Linked DNA regions of Aromatoleum petrolei. The protein of the gene in region 3 interacts with the protein of the main gene of each other region in a pairwise test. Links are inferred from orthologs where the notes say so. Each region holds a gene or a part of one and is shown on either strand. Other genes may lie near its edges. The genes, in order: dnaE, holA and dnaQ.

Region 1 (4,241 bases), 1.1 Mb from region 3 along the record:
TCTCGAGGCGCGCCGTACTACCGGCTCGACGATCCTGTTGCCCTGACGGGGCGCGACATGAGGAGCAAACCGGGTTCATCGTGGCTGGCATGCGTCGCGGCCGGGATCCTGCTGGCGCTGCCGCTCGCCCCGTCGGCCATGGCGCAGTCGGGGCCGTCATCTGCGATGGATCCCGCCCGCACGGCGTCGCTGTCGGCGGCAAGTCGCCGTATCGAGGATCACTTCGTGGCCGAGGTCGCCCGCATCACGGGTACGACGCCAGCCCGCGTGCGTCGGGCCATGCCGGACGAACGGCGCATCACGTCCACGGCGTCACGATTGATCTCGGCGCTGGAAGTCGATCTTGGAGCACCGCTCACGCCCGAGCAGCAGGCCGAAATTCTGGATGCTGACCAGGCGCGCAAAGTCTCCCTGATGAAGGCACGCGAGGCGGCACGCGGGCGCTGATTCCCATTGACGGTCGGACGTACAGACAGCGGCAGCGGCCGAATTGGGGCGCGGGGGAGGTTGGGGATCGGGTAAAATTTGCCGATGACTGCCTCTCACGAACCTCGCTTCATCCACCTTCGTCTGCATACCGAGTACTCGATTTCGGACGGCATCGTCCAGATCGATCAGGCGATCGCCCGCGCGGCCGCCGACGGCATGCCGGCGCTGGGCATTTCCGACCTCGCCAACCTGTTTGGCATGGTCAAGTTCTACAAGGGCGCACGCGGCAAGGGCATGAAGCCCGTCATCGGCGTCGACGCCTGGATCACCAACGACACCGATCGCGACAAGCCCTTCCGCGCCCTGCTCATCTGCAAGAGTCGCAAGGGCTACGGGCAGCTGTGTGAGCTGCTGACGCGCGCTTTCCTCGACAACAAGTACCGCGGGCGCGCCGAGATTCGCCGCGACTGGTTCGCCGACGGCGCGGCGTCGGATCTGCTGTGCCTGTCCGGTGCGCGCGAGGGGGAAGTGGGGCAGGCACTGGCAAACGGCAACGTCGAACTTGCCGATCGGGTGGCCGCCGAATGGGCCGCATTGTTCCCCGGCGCCTACTACATCGAACTGCAGCGCGCAGGCAATGCGGGCGCCGAGGGGTACGTACGCCAGGCGGTGCAGCTGGCCGGCAGGCTGGGGCTGCCGGTGGTGGCGACCCACCCCGTGCAGTTCCTCAAGCGCGAGGATTTCAAGGCCCACGAGGCACGCGTGTGCATCGCTCAAGGCTATGTGCTGGCCGACAAGCGTCGCCCGCGGGACTACACCGAGGAGCAATACCTCAAGAGCCAGGACGAGATGTGCGAGCTCTTCGCCGACATCCCGGAGGCGCTCGAGAATTCGGTCGAAATCGCACGCCGCTGTTCGCTGACGGTCCAACTGGGCAAGAATTTCCTGCCGCAGTTTCCCACGCCCGAAGGGATGACCCTCGACGACTTCCTGATCGCGGAGGCCAAGGCTGGCCTGGAAGTGCGGCTGGAGGAGCTGTATCCGGACGATGCAGAACGTGAGCGCCAGCGTCCGACCTACGAGGCGCGGCTCAAGTTCGAAACCGACACCATCATCCAGATGGGCTTCCCCGGCTACTTCCTGATCGTTGCGGACTTCATCAACTGGGGCAAGCACAATGGTGTGCCGGTAGGCCCCGGTCGCGGCTCGGGTGCGGGCTCTCTGGTTGCCTACAGTCTGCGCATTACCGACCTGGATCCGCTCGCTTACGCACTGCTGTTCGAGCGCTTCCTGAACCCCGAGCGTGTGTCGATGCCCGACTTCGACATCGACTTCTGCCAGGACAACCGCTACCGCGTGATCGAGTATGTGCGCGAGCGCTACGGCAAGGATGCGGTCAGCCAGATCGCGACCTTCGGTACCATGGCGTCCAAGGCGGTGGTGCGCGACGTCGGCCGCGTGCTCGATCTGCCCTATGGCCTGTGCGACCGGCTCTCCAAGCTGATCCCGATCGAAGGCGCGAAGCCCGTCTCGCTGGCGAAGGCCTACGAGATGGAGCCGCAGATCGGCGAAATGATGAAGGACGGCAACGACGGCGAGTCGGTGCAGGAGTTGTGGAGCCTTGCCGAGCCGCTGGAAGGCCTGTCCCGCAACGTCGGCATGCACGCCGGCGGCGTGCTCATCGCGCCCGGAAAGCTCACCGACTTCTGTCCGCTCTACATCGCCGACGGTGACGACGCGACGCCGGTGTCGCAGTTCGACAAGGACGACGTCGAGGCGGTCGGCCTGGTGAAGTTCGACTTCCTCGGCCTGCGCAACCTCACCATCATCGAGCTCGCGGTCGAGTACGTCGAACGTCTCACCGGGGAGAAGCCCAACCTCGCCGCGCTGCCGTTCACCGACCCCGCCGCCTACCAGATCCTGAAGGACGCGAATACCACCGCGATCTTCCAGGTCGAATCGGACGGCATGAAGAAGCTCCTCAAGAAGCTCGCGCCCGACCGCTTCGAGGACATCATCGCGGTGCTTGCGCTCTACCGTCCGGGCCCGCTCGGCTCGGGCATGGTGGACGACTTCATCCTGCGCAAGAAGGGGCAGCAGGAGATCGACTACTTCCATCCGGACCTCAAGCCCTGCCTGGAGCCGACCTACGGCGTGATCGTGTATCAGGAACAGGTGATGCAGATCTCGCAGATCATCGGCGGCTATACGCTAGGCGGCGCCGACATGCTGCGCCGCGCGATGGGCAAGAAGAAACCGGAGGAGATGGCCAAGCACCGCGAGACGATTGCCGCCGGTGCGAAGCAGAAGGGCTACGACCCGGCGCTCGCGGAGCAGCTCTTCGACCTGATGACGAAGTTCGCGGAGTACGGCTTCAACAAGTCGCACACTGCCGCCTACGCCGTGGTCACCTACCATACGGCGTGGCTCAAGGCGCACCACTGCGCGGCCTTCATGGCCGCGACCATGTCGGCGGACCTCGACAACACCGACACGATCAAGATCTTCTTCGAGGACACGATCGCGAACGGAATCACGGTCCTGCCGCCTGACGTGAACCAGTCCGACTACCGCTTCGTTCCCACGGATCGGAAGACGATCCGCTACGGTCTGGGTGCGGTGAAGGGTGTGGGCGAGCCGGCAGTGCGCTCCATCCTCGAAGCGCGCAAGAGTGGCGGAGCGTACACGGATCTGTTCGATTTCTGCGCGCGCGTGGACCGGCGCATGGTCAACCGCCGCGTGATCGAGGCGCTGATCCGTTCGGGTGCGTTCGATACCATCGAACCCAGCGGCACGGCCGATCGCGCGCGTCTGCTCGCGACCGTGAGCCTCGCGATGGAAGCGGCCGAGCAGGCGGCCGCGAACGCCATGCAGGGGGGGCTGTTCGACCTTGTGCCGGAGGCCGCCGGCGCGGCGCCTCAGTACGCGAACGTGCGCCCGTGGACGGAGCGCGAGCGCTTGAAGGAGGAGAAGACCGCGATCGGTTTCTTCCTCTCTGGCCATCCGTTCAACAGTTTCCGCGAGGAAGTGCGCCGCTTCATCCGTCGTCCGCTGTCGCAGCTCGAACCCTCGCGCGATCTCGCGATGCTGGCGGGCGTGGTGATGGACGTGCGCACCAAGATGACCAATCGCGGCAAGATGGCGTTTGTCGTGCTCGACGACGGCTCACAGGTGCGGGAGGTGTCAGTCTTTTCCGAAGCGTTCGACGCGAACCGCAGCAAGATCGTCACCGACGAAGTGTTGGTGGTCGAAGGCAAGGTCAGCAACGACGACTTTACCGGCGGGCTGCGTATCGTCGCCGACAAGCTGCTGTCGCTCGGCGAAGCGCGTTCCCGCTTTGCCAAGGCGCTCCAGATCAGCGTCAATGGCGAAGTGAAAGGCGCGGGGGGGGCAGTTGCGGCAGCGGACAAGCTCGAAACGCTACTCTCGCCTTTCCGCGACGGCGGCTGCCCGGTTTCGCTGCGCTATCGGAACGAGCAGGCGGAGGCCGAACTGCCCCTCGGCGCGGCCTGGCGGGTGCGTCTCGACGATGCCTTGCTCGACAGCCTGCGGGAGTGGCTCCCGCACGAATCGGTCGAGGTCCTCTACCCCAATTGATATGGGCACAAAAAAGGCCGCGGCCCTTGCGGGCGCGGCCTTTCGGCTGATCCGGCAGGGGCGGTCAGAGTTCCTTGGCGTGCTCGGCCAGATACTCCGCGACGCCTGCGGTGCTGGCCTTCATGCCCGCTTTGCCCTTGTTCCAGCCGGCCGGGCAGACTTCGCCGTGCTCTTCGGTGAACTGTAGCGCGTCGACCATGCGGATCATCTCGTCG
Region 2 (3,108 bases), 1.1 Mb from region 3 along the record:
CCTTGATCGCGATGATCGGTGCGAGGTATTCCTCGCTCCAGTCCTGTTCGGTCGCGGCGACGAGGCGGGCGCCGGGAATGGCTGCCTCGCGCAGGATGGCGAGGGACTCGTTGCAGCCGCGCATCTCGACCTCCTTCGTGGCGAGCATGCGGGCGATTTCGGGCAGGAAGCGGGCCGCCACCGCACGGTCGACGAGCAGCGATTCGGCCGTGTTGCAGGTGCCGTAGCGTTGTGTCTTGGCGTTCTCGACGATGGGCACGACCTTCGCCGGGTCGGCTTCGGTTTCGACGTAGACGTGGCAGTTGCCGTCGAGGTGCTTGATCACCGGCACGCGCGCTTCGCGCGAGATCCGTTCGATGAGCCCCTTGCCGCCGCGCGGAACGATGACGTCGACGAACTCGGGCATGGTGATGAGCTGGCCGACGGCGGCGCGATCCGTGGTTTCCACGACCTGGACTGCCGATTCGGGCAAGCCCGCGGCGGCAAGACCGGCACGCACGCAGGCAGCGATCGCCTGGTTGCAGTGCAGGGCCTCCTTGCCGCCGCGCAGGATTGCCGCGTTGCCGGACTTGAGGCACAGCGCGGCCGCATCCGCGGTGACGTTGGGGCGCGCTTCGTAGATGATGCCGATCACGCCGAGCGGAACGCGCATTTTGCCGACCTGGATGCCGGAGGGGCGGCGCTTGACGTCGGTGATTTCGCCGACGGGGTCGGGCAGTGCCGCGACCTGTTCCAGGCCCTGGGCCATTGCCTCGATGCCTTTGGCGTTGAGCGTGAGGCGGTCGATCATCGCCGGCTCGAGTCCGGCCGCGCGTGCCTCCTCTACGTCGCGCGCGTTGGCGGCGAGCAACTCCTCGCGGCGGTCGCGGATCGATGCGGCCATCGCGCATAGCGCCGCGTTCTTCGCGGCGGTCGACGCGCTGGCGAGCTGGCGCGAGGCGGCGCGGGCTTGGCGGCCCAGCGTCTGCATGTATTCCTGAATATCCATGGAAATTCCGGTGTTGCCGTGCAAAAGAACATTAAAGCACCGAACGGTGCGATGCGGCCAGTGTCGGAGGGCGCTTGGCCGAAGTGCTAGCGGCGGACGAGCCGGAGCGCGAGCTGAAGAAATTCGTCCCACACGTCGCCCGGGGCAAGACCCTTGATGATGCGGTCGATGCGCGCGGCGTGCAGCAGTGCGGCGCGCAACGTCGCCGGCTTGAGGCGCGGAAGGGCGCGCTGAATCGCTTGGCGGCGGCGTTCGTCGAACACGCGCTCGGCCTTGAGCAGGGCTGGTAGTTGCTGGCCCGACGCGACACCGGAACTCAGGTTCGCGAGCGTGCGGATCTCGTTCGCGAGGGCCCAAAGCACGAGCGGCGGGGCCGTTCCCTCGCCCTGCAGGCCTTCGAGAAGGCGTGTGCAGCGCACGGGGTCGCCTTCGAGGAGGGAATGGCGCAGTTTGTCGATGTCGTAGCGTGCGACGTTGAGTACCGCGTCCTGCACGTTTTCCTGCGTCAGGCGTCCTTCCCCGTGCAGCAGGCCGAGCTTGAGGATTTCCTGATGGGCTGCGAGGAGGTTGCCCTCGACGTGGTCGGCGATGAAGGCGAGCGCTTCGGCTGGCGCGGACTGATTCTGGCGCGCAAGACGGCCTGCGATCCATTCGGGCAGGCGTTCGCGCTCGGGGGCGTTCAGCTCGACCACAATGCCGCCGTCGCTCAGGGCCGTAAACCATGAGGCCTTGCGTGCGGTCCAGTCGAGCTCGGGCAGGGTGACCAGGGTGACGATACCGTCGCCCGGGTTGCGCGCATGCCGTTGCAGCGCTTCGCCGCCTTCGCGGCCGGGCTTGCCGGTGGGAATGCGCAGATCGATCAGCTTCGAGCCGCCGAACAGCGACAAATTGCCCGCCGCGGCGCTCAGGCTTTCCCAGCGGAATCCCTGCCCGACGACCAGCGTCTCCCGTTCCTCGAATCCTTGGCGGCGTGCCGCCGCGCGGATCAGGTCAGCCGCTTCGAGCACGAGCAGCGGTTCGTTGCCGTGAAGCAGGTAAAGCGGGGCGAGCGGCTTTTCGAGGAGGGCGGGCAGCTGGTCCGGGCGCAGGATCACGGCTTGATGGCAGCGAGTCGGCGCATGAGCTGGTCGACGAGGTCGCCCTGCATGTCGCGGTAGAGCAGGGCTTCTTCCTGCTCCTTCGCGAGCACCTGCGAGTCGTCATAGGTGTATTCACGCTTGGCCGAAATCGTCGTGGGGCGGATGCGTTCGTTGCCCGCGCGGTCGATCAGGCGGAAGGTGAGGACGTGGCGCAATTCGTACTCGCGCACCTTGCCGGCGCCCGTCAGGGTGAGGATTTCCCGCTCGGGTTGATTGCGCAGGATCTCGAGTTTCGCTTCGGCCTTGGCCGGGTCGTCGACGATCTCGGTTGTGCCGCTGGTGCGGATACGCCGGCGCAGCGCGGCACCGAATTCGCTCTGGGCGCTGACGCCGACGTGGATGGTCGAGAACGCGAGCGGACGCGGGCCGCGCAACTGGAAGCCGCAGCCGGCCAGGGACGCCACGGCGACTGCGCCGAGGGCCAGCAGCAGACTGCGGCGGGAGCGGGAAGGTGTCATCCGCGGGAGTCCTCAGACCACGATGTTGACGAGACGGCCCGGCACGACCACGACCTTGCGCGGCGGCTTGCCTTCCATGAACTTCTGCGCCGCCTCGGAGGCGAGTGCGATCGACTCGATCTGCGACGCGCTCGCGTCCGCGGCGACCTTGATGTTGCCGCGCAGCTTGCCATTGACCTGCAGCACGAGGTCGAGCTCGTCCTGCTTGAGTGCGGCCTCCGACGGTGTCGGCCAGCTCGCGTTGAGGACGTCGGCGGCGAAGCCGCAGTCCTGCCACAGCGCGTGCGCGATGTGCGGCGTGATCGGGGCGAGCAGGCGCAGCAGGATGGACAGGCCTTCCTCGGTGACTTCCGCGTGGGCGGCGGCGTTGTCGCGCGGCGCCTTCTCCAGCGCGTTGAGAATCTTCATCGCCGCGGAAACGACGGTGTTGAACTGGTGCTTGCCGAAGTCGTAGTTCGCCTGCTTCAGACAATTGTGGATCTCGCGGCGCACCGCGGCCAGCGCCTCGGGCAGCGGGGCCACC
Region 3 (2,896 bases):
AGCGCCTTGCCGTTCGCGTCGGCGAGCATCGATCTGGTGCTGCTGCCGCACGTGCTGGAGTTCTCGCGCAACCCGCACCAGGTGCTACGCGAGGTGGAGCGGGTGCTGGTGCCCGAGGGCAGCGTGATCATCGCCGGCTTCAATCCGCTCAGTCTGTGGGGAGTGCGGCGTCTGGTGGCGAGACGCTCGGGAAGCTATCCGTGGCGTGGACAATACCTGTCGGTGCGGCGCACGAAGGACTGGCTGGCGCTGCTCGGCTTCGAGACGCAGGCGGGCAGCTTCGGCTGTTACGCGCCGGCGTTCACGAGCACGAAGTGGCTGGAACGCTGGGGCTTCATGGACAAGGCGGGCGACCGCTGGTGGCCGATCTGCGGCGGGGCCTACATCATCCAGGGCATCAAGCGGGTGCAGGGAATGCGCCTGATAACGCCGAATTGGCGCGATGCGCGCGCCGCGGCAAAGCGCCTTTCACCTGTCACCCATCGCGGCCGGCAGGTGACGGGCGGCGTACAAAAAGTGGAATGAATGGAAGAAGTCGAGATATTTACCGACGGGGCGTGCAGCGGCAATCCGGGCCCCGGCGGCTGGGGCGCGATCCTGCGCAGCGGCCCGCACGAGAAGGAAATCTGGGGCGGCGAGCCGCAGACCACCAACAACCGCATGGAACTGCTCGCCGTGATCCGTGCGCTCGAGACGCTCAAGCGTCCGGTGGCGGCGCGCGTGCATACGGACAGCCAATACGTGCAGAAAGGGATCTCCGAGTGGATTCACGGCTGGAAGAAGCGCGGGTGGAAGACCGCCTCACGCGAGCCGGTGAAGAACGAGGATCTGTGGCGCGCGCTCGACGAAGCTGCGAGCCGGCACAAGGTGGCGTGGATCTGGGTGCGCGGCCATGCGGGCCATGCCGAGAACGAGCGCGCGGACGAACTTGCGCGACGCGGCGTCGAGGCCGTGCGCACGCGCGGCAAGGCCGTCGCGGAAATCTGATCAACCGGCCCGCAAGGGCGCGAACGAACTATCGGGGATGAACCCTTGAGACAGATTGTCCTGGATACGGAAACCACCGGACTCGACTGGCGCAATGGCGACCGCGTGATCGAGATCGGCTGCGTGGAGTTGCTCAACCGCAACCTCACCGGCAAGCATTTTCACGTCTATATCAACCCGGAACGGGGGATCGACGCGGAAGCGATCGCGGTTCATGGCATCACCGAGGAATTCCTCGCCGACAAGCCGAAGTTCCGCGACATCGTGGGCGATTTCATGGATTTCGTGCGCGATTCGGAACTCGTGATCCACAACGCGAGCTTCGACGTCGGCTTTCTCGACCACGAATTGTCGCTGCTGGGGCATCCAAAGCTGGGGGCTCAGTGCGCGGGCGTGATCGACACGCTCAAGATGGCCAAGGAGCAGAACCCGGGCAAGAAGGCTTCGCTCGACGCGCTGTGCGACCGCTTCGAGATCGACAACGCCGCGCGTACCCTGCACGGCGCGCTGCTCGACGCGGAACTGCTGGCTGAGGTCTATCTGGCGATGACCCGCGGGCAGGAAAGCCTGATGATGCTGCTCGACGACGAGCCGGCGATGGGCGGCCTCGACGCGAGCGGCAGCCCGATCGAGCGGCCGCCGCTGCGTGTGCTGCGTCCCACGGCCGACGAACTCGCCGAGCACGACAAGGTGTTGCGGGACATCAGCAAGGCCAACAAGGGCGCCTGCCTGTGGATTCCGCCTGCATCGGCCGAGGAAGCGCCCGCGGCCTGAAAAAGACGAGGCCTTCGTCGCACGGACGGCGGAAAACGCCACCGCGCGGCCCATCCGCGCTGCGGAAGTCCTCAGAGCATCAGCCTGCCGCCCGGCAGGCTGCCCGCCTGCTCCAGTCGGGTGACGGTGGGGCCGAGGTCTAGGCCGGTTTTTTCCTTCAGCGCACGGGCGCGTTCGCGCAGCTCGGCCACCGGAATGTCGATGCGCTCGCCTTCGGCGCCGAAGGCGACGACGTTGCCGCTGTCGCAGGACGGGAAGGCGATCGCGCGGTCGTCGAAGGCGGTGATGATGCGCTCGACGCTGGCGCGGAAGCCGCGTGAGCGTCCGAAGAGGTTCACCGACAGCAGACCCTGTCCGGACAGGCGCGTGCGCGCTGCCGCATAGAACGGGGCGGTGTCGAGCGCGCCGGCGCGGGCGTTCCGATCGAAACCGTCCACCAGGATCAGGTCGAACTTGCGCTCGGTCTCCATCACGTAGCGCACACCGTCGCCGACGTGGATCGCGAGCCGCTCGTCCTCGGCGGGCAGCTTGAAGAACTGGCGCGCCGCGGCGACGACGCGCGGTTCGATCTCGACGACCTGCGTGCGCGTCTGCGGGCAGTGGTGATGCAGGAAGCGGGTCAGCGACGCCGCGCCGAGTCCGATCACCAGCGCCGTGCGCGGCCATTCGTCGGCGTCGCGCAGCAGCAGTCCGGCCATCATCTCGCGCGTGTAGGCGAGTTCCAGTGCGTTGGGGCGACGGATGCGCATCGCGCCCTGGACCCATTCCGAGCCGAAATGCAGGTAGCGGACGCCGCCGTCCTCGCTGATGTCGATTGGCGTGCTCATGCTGTCAGTCTCTTGAGGGCGTAAAGCTGCTCGAGCGCCTCGCGCGGGCTGAGGCTGTCCGGGTCCAGTTCTGCCAGCGCGGTGAGTGCCGGGTGCGACAGGGGTTCGTTTTCGGGTTCCGGCAGCATGGCGAACAGGTCGGCCTGCGGGCCGGCGCCGACCTCGCGGTTCTCCAGTGCGCGCAGGCGGCGCTTGGCGTCGCGGATCACCGAGCCGGGAATGCCGGCCAGCGCCGCGACCTCGATTCCGTAGCTCTGGCTCGCGGGGCCTTCCTCGACGGCGTGCAGGAAGACGATGCGGTGCGCGTG

What was found.
Region 1: the proteins of dnaQ (region 3) and dnaE interact in binary tests that used the Escherichia coli proteins (3 or more experiments, as listed by UniProt). The link is inferred for Aromatoleum petrolei from one-to-one orthologs.
Region 2: the proteins of dnaQ (region 3) and holA interact in binary tests that used the Escherichia coli proteins (3 or more experiments, as listed by UniProt). The link is inferred for Aromatoleum petrolei from one-to-one orthologs.

Annotation. Positions count from the first base shown.
Region 1 is NZ_CP059560.1:1,114,737-1,118,977, reverse strand. What follows is about bases 134-4,226. They hold dnaE (DNA polymerase III subunit alpha), read left to right. Parts: upstream 134-531; coding sequence 532-4,026; downstream 4,027-4,226. Other genes in these bases: ToN1_RS05040 (peroxiredoxin), read right to left, coding at 4,091-4,226; ToN1_RS05050 (hypothetical protein), read left to right, coding at 134-447. In the rest of the region: ToN1_RS05055 (quinone oxidoreductase family protein), read left to right, coding at 1-46; more of ToN1_RS05050, read left to right, coding at 58-133; more of ToN1_RS05040, read right to left, coding at 4,227-4,241. UniProt on the Escherichia coli protein: DNA polymerase III is a complex, multichain enzyme responsible for most of the replicative synthesis in bacteria. This DNA polymerase also exhibits 3' to 5' exonuclease activity. The alpha chain is the DNA polymerase catalytic subunit.
Region 2 is NZ_CP059560.1:1,128,951-1,132,058, reverse strand. What follows is about bases 79-3,038. They hold holA (DNA polymerase III subunit delta), read right to left. Parts: upstream 2,083-3,038; coding sequence 1,075-2,082; downstream 79-1,074. Other genes in these bases: leuS (leucine--tRNA ligase), read right to left, coding at 2,598-3,038; ToN1_RS05090 (LPS-assembly lipoprotein LptE), read right to left, coding at 2,079-2,585; ToN1_RS05100 (glutamate-5-semialdehyde dehydrogenase), read right to left, coding at 79-988. In the rest of the region: more of ToN1_RS05100, read right to left, coding at 1-78; more of leuS, read right to left, coding at 3,039-3,108. UniProt on the Escherichia coli protein: Part of the beta sliding clamp loading complex, which hydrolyzes ATP to load the beta clamp onto primed DNA to form the DNA replication pre-initiation complex.
Region 3 is NZ_CP059560.1:58,044-60,939, reverse strand. What follows is about bases 149-2,896. They hold dnaQ (DNA polymerase III subunit epsilon), read left to right. Parts: upstream 149-1,032; coding sequence 1,033-1,761; downstream 1,762-2,896. Other genes in these bases: mutS (DNA mismatch repair protein MutS), read right to left, coding at 2,585-2,896; ToN1_RS00255 (fused MFS/spermidine synthase), read right to left, coding at 1,833-2,588; rnhA (ribonuclease HI), read left to right, coding at 526-987; ToN1_RS00270 (class I SAM-dependent methyltransferase), read left to right, coding at 149-525. Outside these bases: more of ToN1_RS00270, read left to right, coding at 1-148. UniProt on the Escherichia coli protein: DNA polymerase III is a complex, multichain enzyme responsible for most of the replicative synthesis in bacteria. The epsilon subunit contain the editing function and is a proofreading 3'-5' exonuclease.